DNA from 4 places in the Bacillus sp. 01N45 genome. Region 2 is predicted to be linked to each of the others. Evidence: riboswitches for the same ligand, from Rfam matches in the RefSeq annotation. Region 2 holds a riboswitch; each other region holds the start of a gene.

Region 1 (3,169 bases), on a different contig from region 2:
TTTATCTTGCTTCGTATGTTTTTCACTCGTAATAATAACAGGACTATAGAAATCAAGCGCTGGGTCTAAGTCTTTCACCATAATCGTATTTAACTCTTTTCCTTGGCGCTTCGCTTCAATTCCATCCCATCCGTAATATATCCATTCAAAGTCTGCATCACGACCGATTGATTTAAAGAAATCTGTTTGTCCTAAGATGATTTTTTCAACTTTATTAAAATCAGCTTGATGCTTCTCCATGATTGTCTTCAACGTCGCTTCTTCTGCTGGTCCTCCCCAGCCGCCGTAACGTTTACCTTCAAAATCTTTTGGTGACGTCATATTATCTTTTTTAAGTGATGCAAAAGCTGAAGTATTATGTTGGATGATTGCTCCTACAGATACAACAGGAATACCTTCCACACGAGCCAACGTTACATTTTCTTGTGCGCTTATTGCGAAGTCAGCTTTTCCGGAAGCTATCATTTGCTCCGCTGTCACATTATCACCTGGCTGAATAATCTCTACATCTAATCCTTGCTTTTTATAATAATCTTTCGTTTGCGCTACATATAGGCCAGTATGATTCGTATTCGGAAACCAATCTAATACTACTTTTACTTTTTGATCTTTACTTGCACTTTCTTCTTTCTTCGCCGGATTACATCCAGCTACACCTACTGCTAATAAGGCAGCCAACATAACTTTTAAACCTTTTTTCATTTTCTGCCGTCCTTTCTATATATCCATGGTGCTGTTATTCTTGCCATAAACTCCACGATAAAATACAGACATAATGTCACCATAACAATAATTGCCGCCACACCAAATACTCGGGCTGTTAGAAAGGATTTTGTAGCTCTTGTAAGCATAACTCCTAACCCTTCGCTTGCACCGAGCCATTCCCCAATAATTGCTCCCATTACGCTATATGTAACTGCAATTTTTAAACCTGAGAAAAAGTATGGCAGCACTGCTGGAAACTTTACTTTCTGGTAAACTTGCCATTTCGTTGCCTTCATCGTTTGCAACAACTTCAACATATTTTTATCTACCGTTTGAAAACCTTCTAAAATGCTGAGCGCAATCGGGAAGAAACAAACGAGTATTACTACCATTACTTTCGGTAGCATTCCATATCCAAACCAAATAATAAATAACGGTGCAAGTACAACGATTGGAATCGTTTGCGAAATAACAAGCAACGGATTTATTAAAATACGAAATAAAGGGATAACATCCATAATAATTGCAATACTTGTCCCAATTAAAATCGCAAAAAACAGTCCGATTAGAACCTCTTGTAACGTTTGCATCGTATTCGGTAATAGTAAATCTTTCATTCCAATTAATTCTTGAACAATGGCAGAAGGCTTCGGTAAAATCCACGGTTCAATTTTAAATAATGAAACAGATCCTTCCCATATCGCTATGAGAAGGATAAGCCAAATTGTTGTAATTATTTTAGATTGCTTCTGGTTTTGCATATTCATCACGGTACTTCCAAACCTTTTCATCTATCGTTACACCAGTGCTTGGACGATAATGGATTTTAATAGAAGTAATCACTTCTTCTGCTCCAGCATCCACACAAGCTTGTTGCGCACGTTTAATGATATCAAGAAGTACATCTAATTCTCCTTCCAGCGTTGTTTCCATTGCCCCTACTTCATAACGAACTCCCGATTGTTGTACAACTTCAATTGCTTTATCAACAACAGAATACACATCTTTGTTCTTCGCTTGTGGTACTACTGAAAATGAAATTGTAACTTGTTGTGACATAGTAAAATCCCCCTTATAAAATGAAATATTAAAACAAGAAAAGGCTTTCCTACTGCGTAGGAAAGCCTTGTATGCAAGTTATTATAGAATAACATATGCTACATCACTTTAAGTAACTCCCTACGCTGGCATTATCCAGATCAGGTTGAGGGTCGATGTTTGTTTACATCCTCTCAGCCAATTGGCTCCCCGGTCCTTAATTCGTTTTCATTGTAGCATGATTTATTTTATTGAACAAACAAAAGCACGTATAATCATTTCATTTAACTTTTGAATTCCCCTATTAACTCTTGTAACTCCTGTGAAAGCCAGCTTAAAGAACTAGCTAATTCAGCAATATCTTGTACAGACATTTCCTGTTCTTTCATACTTTCTTCAATATTATTACTACTATTTGCATACTTATTTGCAATAAGTGATAGTTCATTTACAACACGAACAATATTTTGGCTATTTTTCAATATATCACTTGAATTGCTAGAAACAACTCTAACTTGATTTGTAACAGATTGTGCTGATTTTGAAATTTTTTCAAAGAAAGCACCACTACTTTGAAAAAGTTTAATTCCGGATTCTACTTCTTTTGAAGCTTTTTGTATTGAAACAACAGCTTCTTCCGTTTCAACTTGTGTTTCCCCTATTAATTTCGCTATATCTTTTGCTGATGCTTCCGTCTGCTCTGCTAATTTACGCACTTCATCAGCAACAACGGCAAATCCCTTTCCGGTTGCCTCAGCACGTGAAGCTTCAATAGAAGCATTTAAAGCTAGCGAATTCGTTTGATTTGAAATACCTGTAATTACATTTACAATATCACTAATTTCTTTTGATCTTGTTTCCAAAGAATGAATGATAGAAGATAAATCTTGTACTGCATTTTGTATTATGTTCATTTGATTAATCGTCTGTTCAATAACACCATTTCCTTTTACTGAATGATGCGTCGTACCTTCAGACTCTTTCGCCATTTGTTTTGTAATATTAGTTATCTCTTCCATCCTATCTTCCATTTCATATACAATACCTAAGTACTTTGGTACTGAAGTTTCTTGTGATTGAACGCCAGCCCTTAACTCAACTATAGAACTTACGATTCCTTGGACTGCCATGCTATTCTCTTTCGTACTCACTGACAATTCTTGCGAAGATGAGGAAACCTGTTCTGCTGTCTGCTTCACTTTATCTATAATTCCTTTAAACTTCTCAATGGTATTATTAAAATACGCATTAATAATACCAATATCATCTGGTCTTTCCTCTAATTTAATACTTAAATCACCTTCACCGACTCTGCGCAATCCTTCACGTAAATCCCGCAATGGAGCAAGTGCGTTACGCACAATTAAGAATTGAATAAAAGTTGCAATTAAAACAGAAATACAAATAAACATTAAACCTTGTATAA
Region 2 (3,169 bases):
CATCTTTATTCGGTAAACCTAAATGTTCTTTCGGTGTTACATAACAAAGCATCGCCGTGCCAAACCAGCCAATCATCGCCGCTCCAATTGCCGATGTAATATGGTCATAACCTGGTGCAATATCTGTCGTTAACGGCCCAAGTGTATAGAACGGCGCGCCCTGACAAATATCAAGCTCTTTCTCCATATTCTCTTTAATTAAATGCATCGGTACATGCCCAGGTCCTTCAATCATCACTTGCACATCATGTTTCCAAGCAATCTTCGTTAATTCACCAAGTGTTTCAAGCTCAGAAAACTGTGCTTCGTCATTTGCATCTGCAATCGAACCTGGACGTAATCCATCTCCAAGAGAGAACGAAACGTCGTACTGCTTCATAATTTCACATATCTCTTCAAAATGAGTGTATAAGAAGTTTTCTTTATGATGGAATAAACACCACTGTGCCATAATTGAACCACCACGTGAAACGATACCTGTCGTACGCTTTGCAGTAATCGGAATGTAACGAAGTAATACGCCCGCGTGAATCGTAAAGTAATCCACACCTTGCTCCGCCTGCTCAATTAACGTATCACGATACACTTCCCACGTTAAATCTTCTGCAATTCCATTTACTTTTTCCAGCGCTTGATAAATCGGTACAGTTCCAACTGGTACAGGCGCGTTACGAATAATCCACTCACGCGTCGTATGAATATTTTTACCTGTAGATAAATCCATAATCGTATCCGCACCCCAACGCGTTGCCCACGTCATCTTCTCTACTTCTTCTGCAATTGAAGAAGATACAGCAGAGTTTCCGATATTTGCATTGACCTTCACGTGAAAGTTACGGCCGATAATCATCGGTTCTGCTTCCGGATGGTTAATATTCGCTGGTAAAATGGCACGACCTTCCGCGATTTCCTTACGAACAAACTCAGGCTCTACTCCTTCACGAATCGCAACATATTCCATCTCAGACGTAATGATACCCTTACGTGCATAATGCATTTGCGTAACATTTCCACCTTGCTTTGCTCTAAGCGGCTGACGATCCATTTGCGGGAAAACAGGCGTATGTTTCAAAGCCACTTTCACACCGTCATCCTCTGGTTTTACTTCGCGCCCTTCGTATGCTTCTACATCTCCGCGCTCCAGGATCCAAGAGTGGCGCGGCGCCTGCAATCCCTTTTCCAGTTCCACTTTATACGCAGGATCTGTATAAGGACCGCTCGTATCATATACACGAATTGGCGGATTCGGAATACCGTTCGTTTCGCTTTGTTCAATCTCGCGCATCGGCACTTTCATACCCGCGCGTGGTCCATCCACATACACTTTCTTACTTCCTGGTAAACTCGATTTCAATTCAATTTGCTCAGCTGAAACAGACTGTTTCATAACCTTTGTTGCCCCCCTGTACGTGACAAGGACAAGATATGGCCAGCGTATGCCAAAATAAAAAGAGCCAGGTCCATAAAAAAATAAGGACCTGGCTCATAAAGACATCATTATGTAAAGCCGTTAACTTCCCTACGCTGGTACGAGCCAGATCAGGTCCAAAGGGTTAAGAAGTTCACACGCTTCTCTCTCAGCCTACGCATACGTTAGGCACCCCTAGTTTATCACTGATTTAATTTTCAATACTTTCCCATCATACACGATAATCTGAAAAATGCAAAGTTTATTTCTTTTGTTGTTTATGGAATCATCCACGTTAAATAATATGCCTGTACATACGTCATAATACCAACAATAATTACGAAGAATAAACTATGCTTCACTGTAAAGCGGAATAAATCTGATTCTTTTCCAGCAAGTCCAACTGCCGCACAAGCAATTGCAATCGATTGCGGAGAAATCATTTTTCCTGTTACACCGCCCGTTGTATTTGCTGCAACGAGAAGTACTTCAGATACACCGACTTGCTGCGCTGTAATCGCTTGTAAATTCGAGAACAGTGCATTCGCTGACGTATCGGATCCTGTTAAAAATACACCGATCCAGCCTAGGAATGGTGAGAAGAACGGGAATAGTCCGCCAGTTCCTGCAAGTGCTAATGCTAATGTAGAAGATAGACCAGAATAGTTTGCGATAAACGCGAATCCTAATACGAATCCGATAGATAGAATTGGCATCTTAAGCTCATTTATCGTTTCTTTAAATGTTACTACTGCATCTTTTGCACTCATTTTCAAAATAAAGATAGAAATGATACAAGCAATTAAAATTGCTGTTCCCGTCGCTGATAAAATATCTAATTTCAAGATTGCTTCATAAGGCGTCGGTTTATTTACAATTGGCTCTGCTTTCATTACTAAATTGTGTAAGCCTGGAACTTCAAACTTAAACACAAGGCTTTCCAAAGCACCGCCTGGAGCAAATAACGCTTTAAAGAAACTTTGGCTCCAAATGACTACCATCACAGTTAAAATAATGAATGGAGACCATGCTTTTACTACTTTTCCTACCGTTAGTTTCGGCATAGATATCGCCGTTGCTGCTACCTCACTATTTGCTTCTTTAGACTGATAGATTTCTTTCGGCTGCCAAACTTTTAAGAATAGCGATAGACTCACTAAACTTACAAGTGCTGACGTAATATCCGGAAGTTCTGGCCCTAAGAACGTCGCTGTAATGAACTGCGTAATTGCAAATGAGCTACCTGCTACAAATAGAGCCGGCCATGTTTGTCTTACTCCTTTAAATCCATCCATTAAAAATACGATAAAGAACGGAACAAATAATGATAAGAACGGTAATTGATGCCCAGCCATTTGTCCAATTTTATGCGGATCAATACCTGTTACTTGTCCAGCAACTGTAATCGGAATTCCCATCGCTCCGAACGCTACTGGTGCCGTATTTGCGATTAAACACAGACCCGCTGCATATAAAGGATTTAACCCAAGACCTGCAAGAAGCGCTGCGGTAATCGCTACTGGTGCACCAAATCCTGCTGCCCCTTCCAAAAATGCTCCAAATGAAAAACCGATTAAAATAACGAGTAAACGATGGTCATTCGTAATGGATAATACAGATGCACGAATCACATCGAATTGACCTGTTTTCACAGATATTTTATATAAAAATACCGACATAATGATAATCCAAGCAATTGGCCATAGTCCGTATAAGAAACCATATCCCGTCGCTGCCATCGCCATCGTGAACGGCATCTTA
Region 3 (3,169 bases), on a different contig from region 2:
CTAGTCATTGCTTTATATATCTTATCTTGATTTACAACTAAAAATCTAAATATCATTCTTTCACTTGAATGCTACATGTGTTTTTATTAAATTCTTTAATAAAAATTATATAATACTTCACTATTGGATTCCTTTTTTCTCTTATCAATATTCATATGTTACAATAGTACCAGTTGTATCAGTAGTACCATTAAAACCACTAAAACAATTAGAACAACTACCACAGCCGCCACAGCCGCCACAACCTCCACAACCTCCACAACCAAAACAACCGAAGCAACCAATACAACGAAATCCACCACAACGAAATCCACCACAGCGACCTGCACAACCTCCACAACGACCACAACCGCCACAGCGACGAGCAGCATCTTCAATATAGTAATATGGATATTGGTTTTGTTGGTCCCAATACACAATATTTCCAGATTGGTAATCATTAAGGCTTAACGCTTGTAGTTCTTGTTGAAACTTATTCATTTTCATTACCTCCGTTTATAAACTTCAACTTTTCCAATGCTTTCTTATATTTCTGTTCGTTAAATCTAAGTAGAAATAGCGCTATAAACTAAGTTCAATACGTACCCCTACAAAATATGACCTATCACTAGATAATGCACCTTGTTCATATACCTATTTTTAGGTTATTTTTTCCATAGGCTCATTTTTATAAATTGAAAAAAGACGCACTTAGATTGATGCGTCTTTTTGCGATACTTCTTTTGTGAAATCATATACATAAGTATTATCCATACCTATGTATAGCAATACCCCTACTCATTATCCAATGACATCTTCTACTTCTGTATTCACTGGCCACTTTTCTAAAGTATAAGCCATTTCCCAAAACGAATATTCATATTGACTACTAATAATAAAATGCTGTTTCATTCGCTTCCGGTCAGACTTTGTCACTTTTTCAGCGATAGTATCTAACCGTGTAATTTGCTCTTCAACTAATGTACGGAACCAATCAGATCCATAAGCAGAAATCCATTCGTTATAAATTGGCTCTTCTGGCTGACATTCTTTTAAACGCTCCCCAATTTCATAATACAACCAATAGCAAGGTAAAATTGCTGCAATGATATCGCCTAAATGTCCTTCATACGCAGCACGATACATATGTGAAGTATAAGCGTATGCAGTTGGAGCAGGGATAAAATTATCTTTCTCTTCTTGTGTTATCCCTAGTTTCTTCGCAAAGTTCTCATGTAAAGATAATTCCGCCTCGTATGTATTTTGAGCATGGTGTGCCATACGAGCTGTCGTTTCTAATTCCAGTGCTTTTGCAGCTCCTAAAGTTTGTACTCTAGCGAAGTGACTCAAATAATATGAATCTTGAAGTACGTAATAGCGAAAACTAGCTAAATCTAACGTTCCTTCACCAAGTTGTTTTACAAAAGGGTGATGAAAACTAGCTTCCCAAATTGAATCTACTTCTTGACGTAATGATTGTGAAAATGTCATTTAAATCCCTCCAATAAAGTATAAAATTTAAGTATTTACCCACAGTTATTAAATCTGTAAAATAAAAAAACTTTCTTTACAAACGTAAAGAAAGTGAAATTGACAGTATTTATTCATAAAATAGTAATGTCTTCCCACTTCCCTACGCTAGTATTAACCAGATCAGGTACTAAGAGTCTCAAATTCTCATTTGATCTCAGCCTATAATAGGCCCCCCTAGTGGATAAATATTTAATTTTCGTATTGTATTCATCATAACATACTTCATGTTACTGTCAAAAGTATTCATGATAGCGCTTCTTAAAATCCTTCTTCTTTTCTTGCTTTTAATGAAGTTTCAATAATCATATCTAATAGTTTACTATAATGAATACCAGCTGCATCTGCACTTTTCGGTAGTAAACTTGCTTGTGTCATCCCTGGTAATGTATTAACCTCCATTACATATGGAATTCCGTCCTTTACCATCATATCCACCCTTGCATAAACGCTGCATTTCAATGCTTTATAACAAGCCAGTGACGCTTTGTTTACACGTTCCTTCAATTCTCCTGGAAGTTCGATAACTTCTTCAATTGTACTAACATCATCATATTTTGCATTGTAATCAAAGAACTCAGCTGCATGTCGGATTGAAATAATAGGTAACTGTTTTCCATCAAAAATTGAACATGTAATCTCATCACCTTTTATATACTTCTCTATTACTACTTCAGAATCCCATTCAAACACAGTTTCCAGCATTGAAATTAATTCATCTTTATCATATACAATCTTTACCCCAACACTTGATCCACCAGAGTTTGGTTTTACCACTAACGGAAATCCTAACTTCTCTAATTCATCAAGATTTAGATCCGCCATTTTTGTAAGTTCAATCCAATCGGGTGTTTCTATACCTTCATAGCGTAAAATCTTTTTCGAAATATTTTTGTCCATACATATACCGCTAGATAACATATTGCTCCCGCTATATGGAATACCTAAACTTTCAAGCGTGCCTTGAACCGTCCCATCTTCTCCATATTTTCCGTGTAATGCAAGCAGCGCAAAATCAATGTCTTTCGCTTTTTCGATTAAATCCATTTTTTCATTTAACGTAATTGGTACGATTTCATATTTATTTTTATCTAAATTTGCAATCATTTCATTTCCAGTCATAATTGATACTTGTTTTTCAGAGGATACTCCCCCCATAATAACGCCAATTCTCATTTCCTCAACTCCAAATTTCAGTTTTTATTGTATCACCGATTATTTTGATTCCACGAACTATTTCTTCTTCTTTCAGACGTGAAAATCCTAATCGAAAAGTAGTCGCTCCTCCTCCATCAGAATAAAAAACATCTCCTGGAGAAAATGTAACCCCTTGCTCATAACACTTTTGTAAAAGTGTGCGGGCATGAATTTTTTCTTCTAACTCTATAAATAAATGAAGTCCACCATCACCGGTCATTCTTTGAAACGGAATGTACTCGTTACACGCCCCAACAGCTAATTCATATTTCTTCTTATAAACTGATCTTGCCTTTTTTAAATATTTTTCAAAATATCCTTCATGTAAATATTGAAATAGAACAGCTTGATCTAACGTAGATGTGTGAATCGTTCTTGCTCTTTTTACACTTTCTAAATGATGAATCAGTTCTTTATCGGCGATGATCCAGCCTACACGTAAACCAGGGAAAAGTACCTTTGA
Region 4 (3,169 bases), on a different contig from region 2:
GAACAAGACATAAATGGTGTTACAAGAACTGTAAGTAAACGTTCTTTTTCTTGTTCAATCGTTCTCGCTGCCATAATACCTGGAACATTACATCCAAAACCGATAATCATCGGAATGAATGCTTTTCCATTTAAACCGAAGAACTCCATAATTCTATCCATAACAACTGCAATTCGCGCCATATATCCTGAGTCTTCTAATAATGAAATGAAAAAGAATAGTGCAAAGATTTGTGGAACGAATACTAATACCGCACCAACACCGGCAATAATACCTTCTGTAACGAGTGCTTGAATAAAATCAGAAGCTCCAACACTTGTGAGCCCAGCCGTTACCCAATCCGTAAGCTGTCCACCAAAAAATTCATCTAACATATCGGATAAAGGTGTACCAATCCACGTAAACGTAACCTGAAAAATAAAAAACATAACTGCTAAAAAGATTGGAAGTCCTAAAATTTTATGTGTAATTAATCTATCAATTTTTTCCGAAAAAGGAATTTTTCCTTCTTTCTCATGCTTCATAACATTTGTTTTTAACTTTTCAATATACGCTTCACGAGTTTTGTAAATGTGCTCTTCCAACGTACAATCAAGTTTTCCTTCTAAGCGAGATCGAATGGCTACAAGTTCCTTATAAATTGGTAATGCTTTCATTTCTTTTTCTACTACTTCGTTATTGCTTAAAAATTGAAGGGCTAACCATCTTGGATGCTTATAATTCGCTGTCTCTAAAAGAGCTATTACCTCTCCAATTCCTTCATCCATCTGTACACCATATGAAATAATGAATGGCTTTTTCTCGTTTTTGTCATTTTCTTTAAGAGTAGCAAGTAGTTCTTCACAGCCTTTTCCACTTCTTGCAACGACCGGAACGACTGTTACACCTAATAGCTCTGATAATCGTTTTACATCAATTACAATGCCTCGTTGCTTTGCCACATCGACCATATTTAATCCGATTGAAACCGGCTTTCCAAACTCAAGTAATTGCAACGTTAAATGCATATTTCTCTCGAATTGCGAAGAATCCACTATATTTAACATATGATGAAATTCGTCTGTTAGTAGAAAATTTGTAACGACACCTTCATCACGCGAAACTGGATTCAAATCATAAACACCTGGTAAATCAATTAATGTTCCTTGCTTATCTTTTAATTTACCAACCTTCTTTTCTACTGTTACACCGCTCCAGTTTCCTACGTATTCATAAGAACCAGTAAGTGCATTAAATAATGATGTCTTCCCTGTATTCGGATTCCCTAGCAAAGCTACCTTATTCACGCTAATTCCACCTTTATCATTTTCGCGTCACAATGACGAATACTAATTAACTGTCCACGACACTCCAATGTACAAGGACCTTTGAACATCGCTTTCTGCTTCATGCGAAGTTCGCTTCCTTCAGAAAGACCGAAAGCAGCCAATCTTCTCTTCAGTAAATGATCTAAAGACTGAACGCTTTTTACTAACACTTTCTCACCGATTTTAATATCTACTAAGCTCATAACCTTCCCCCTCAGAAGAGAATGATAATTATTTTCAAAAAAATTATAGCACACTCTATTTCTCTTGTACTATACCCTTTTGCTTCATATTTATTAACATTTCGCTACAATTCTATTTCAATCATTGTCATACTGTATTCGTTTGCCATTCTCATCCATTTCGCTTACAATAAACAATAGCAAATAAAGAATCTCGTTATCACTGGGGGAGCCATGCCGCTGAGAGGGAACACTTCGTTCCGACCCTTCGAACCTGTTAGTTAATGCTAACGCAGGGATTGTGCAAACGTCCGAAATACATACCTCTTTTTTATTTACGTATTTCGTATCCTCCTATGATATCTATTCTTTTTTGCACAACTTGGATTTAGGGGGAGACAACATGCGTAACACCAATTTACAAGCGATGATCGAATCTGCAATTCTTGCAGCCTTCGCCTTGGTCATCGACATTTTACCATTATCAATCAAACTTCCAACAGGCGGTTCCATTTCATTCGCTATGATTCCTATTTTTATTATTGCATACCGCTGGGGCTTTAAATCAGCTTTCTTAGGTGGTTTAGTTTGGGGACTATTACAAATTGTCGTAGGAGATGCTTACATTTTAACACCTATTCAAGCTTTCATTGAGTACTTCATTGCCTTTGCTTTTATCGGATTTGCTGGCTTATTCTATCGTCCAATTCAAAAAGCACTTTTAACGTCTAATGAAAATAACTTAGAACAATCAAGTTTAGGTAGCCGTAAAGAAAAACCTTCATCAAAACAAAACGAAGGTAAGAAAGTCCTTGCTTATATTATCCTTGCTACATTTATCGGTAGCTTTGCTCGCTATTTCTGCCACTTTATTGCTGGTATTATTTTCTGGGGACAATATGCACCGAAAGGTCAATCAGCAGTTCTATACTCATTAATCGTAAACGGCAGTACAATGCTCGGTTCTTTTATTTTATGTACCGTTTTACTTATATTTTTATTTCTTACTTCACCTCGCTTATTCAAGAGCATCAATGCTTATCAAATAAATTCAAACAAAAAGAGCGCTTAATAAGCGCTCTTTTTGTTATATCGTAATATCAATTAAAAATACAATAAATGCACAAAAGAAAATAAATACCATTATACTTAGCCACTTGCTATGCACGGTTCATCGACTCCTTACATAACCTCATTTTCTAACCAGATTATATCGCTTAAAAATAAAGATTAGGTAAAGATAATATGAAAATAAATTAAAAAAGCGTAGCATGCATCATCTACGCTTTTTTAGGTAAATAAAAGTAAAATAATACACCATCTTCTGTATTTTCTGCCCCATATTCAGCATCGTGCAGTTCTAAAATATTTTTAGAAATAGCTAGACCAAGCCCAGTTCCACCTTGTGAACGGTGGCGAGCTGCATCCACGCGATAAAAACGGTCCCAAATTTTATCTAATTGCTCTTCTTCAATGTGAGTACCTTTATTTTCAATACACACTTTTATACGATCTTTCTCATCTATTGTAGAAATAATAATATCCTCTTTATTCGGTGTATAACGTATGGCATTCGTAATGAAGTTCACGATTACTTGTTCAATCCGACTTTGATTTGCGACTACTTCAAATGAACATATATTTTTATGCACATGAAGTTCTTTTTTCTCTATGTCCACA

Evidence for each region. Region 2 has a riboswitch for thiamine pyrophosphate ahead of thiC (phosphomethylpyrimidine synthase ThiC). Riboswitches for the same ligand answer to the same signal wherever they lie in the genome.
Region 1: another riboswitch for thiamine pyrophosphate. It lies ahead of AC1DMU_RS20640 (MTH1187 family thiamine-binding protein); the one in region 2 lies ahead of thiC (phosphomethylpyrimidine synthase ThiC).
Region 3: another riboswitch for thiamine pyrophosphate. It lies ahead of tenA (thiaminase II); the one in region 2 lies ahead of thiC (phosphomethylpyrimidine synthase ThiC).
Region 4: another riboswitch for thiamine pyrophosphate. It lies ahead of thiT (energy-coupled thiamine transporter ThiT); the one in region 2 lies ahead of thiC (phosphomethylpyrimidine synthase ThiC).

What each region holds. Positions count from the first base shown of each region.
Region 1 covers NZ_JBFTQW010000009.1:103,707-106,875, reverse strand. The annotation lists gene AC1DMU_RS20650 (ABC transporter substrate-binding protein) at 1-702, opposite strand, end outside; gene AC1DMU_RS20645 (ABC transporter permease) at 699-1,472, opposite strand; gene AC1DMU_RS20640 (MTH1187 family thiamine-binding protein) at 1,444-1,764, opposite strand; TPP riboswitch at 1,865-1,966, opposite strand; gene AC1DMU_RS20635 (methyl-accepting chemotaxis protein) at 2,028-3,169, opposite strand, start outside.
Region 2 covers NZ_JBFTQW010000006.1:281,090-284,258, reverse strand. The annotation lists gene thiC (phosphomethylpyrimidine synthase ThiC) at 1-1,387, opposite strand, end outside; TPP riboswitch at 1,500-1,615, opposite strand; gene lldP (L-lactate permease) at 1,687-3,169, opposite strand, start outside.
Region 3 covers NZ_JBFTQW010000002.1:513,808-516,976, forward strand. The annotation lists gene AC1DMU_RS06875 (heterocycloanthracin/sonorensin family bacteriocin) at 145-486, opposite strand; gene tenA (thiaminase II) at 781-1,470, opposite strand; TPP riboswitch at 1,593-1,698, opposite strand; gene ddlB (D-alanine--D-alanine ligase) at 1,771-2,685, opposite strand; gene pdxR (MocR-like pyridoxine biosynthesis transcription factor PdxR) at 2,690-3,169, opposite strand, start outside.
Region 4 covers NZ_JBFTQW010000013.1:65,878-69,046, reverse strand. The annotation lists gene feoB (ferrous iron transport protein B) at 1-1,286, opposite strand, end outside; gene AC1DMU_RS24435 (FeoA family protein) at 1,283-1,510, opposite strand; TPP riboswitch at 1,705-1,806, shown strand; gene thiT (energy-coupled thiamine transporter ThiT) at 1,893-2,561, shown strand; gene AC1DMU_RS24425 (sensor histidine kinase) at 2,770-3,169, opposite strand, start outside.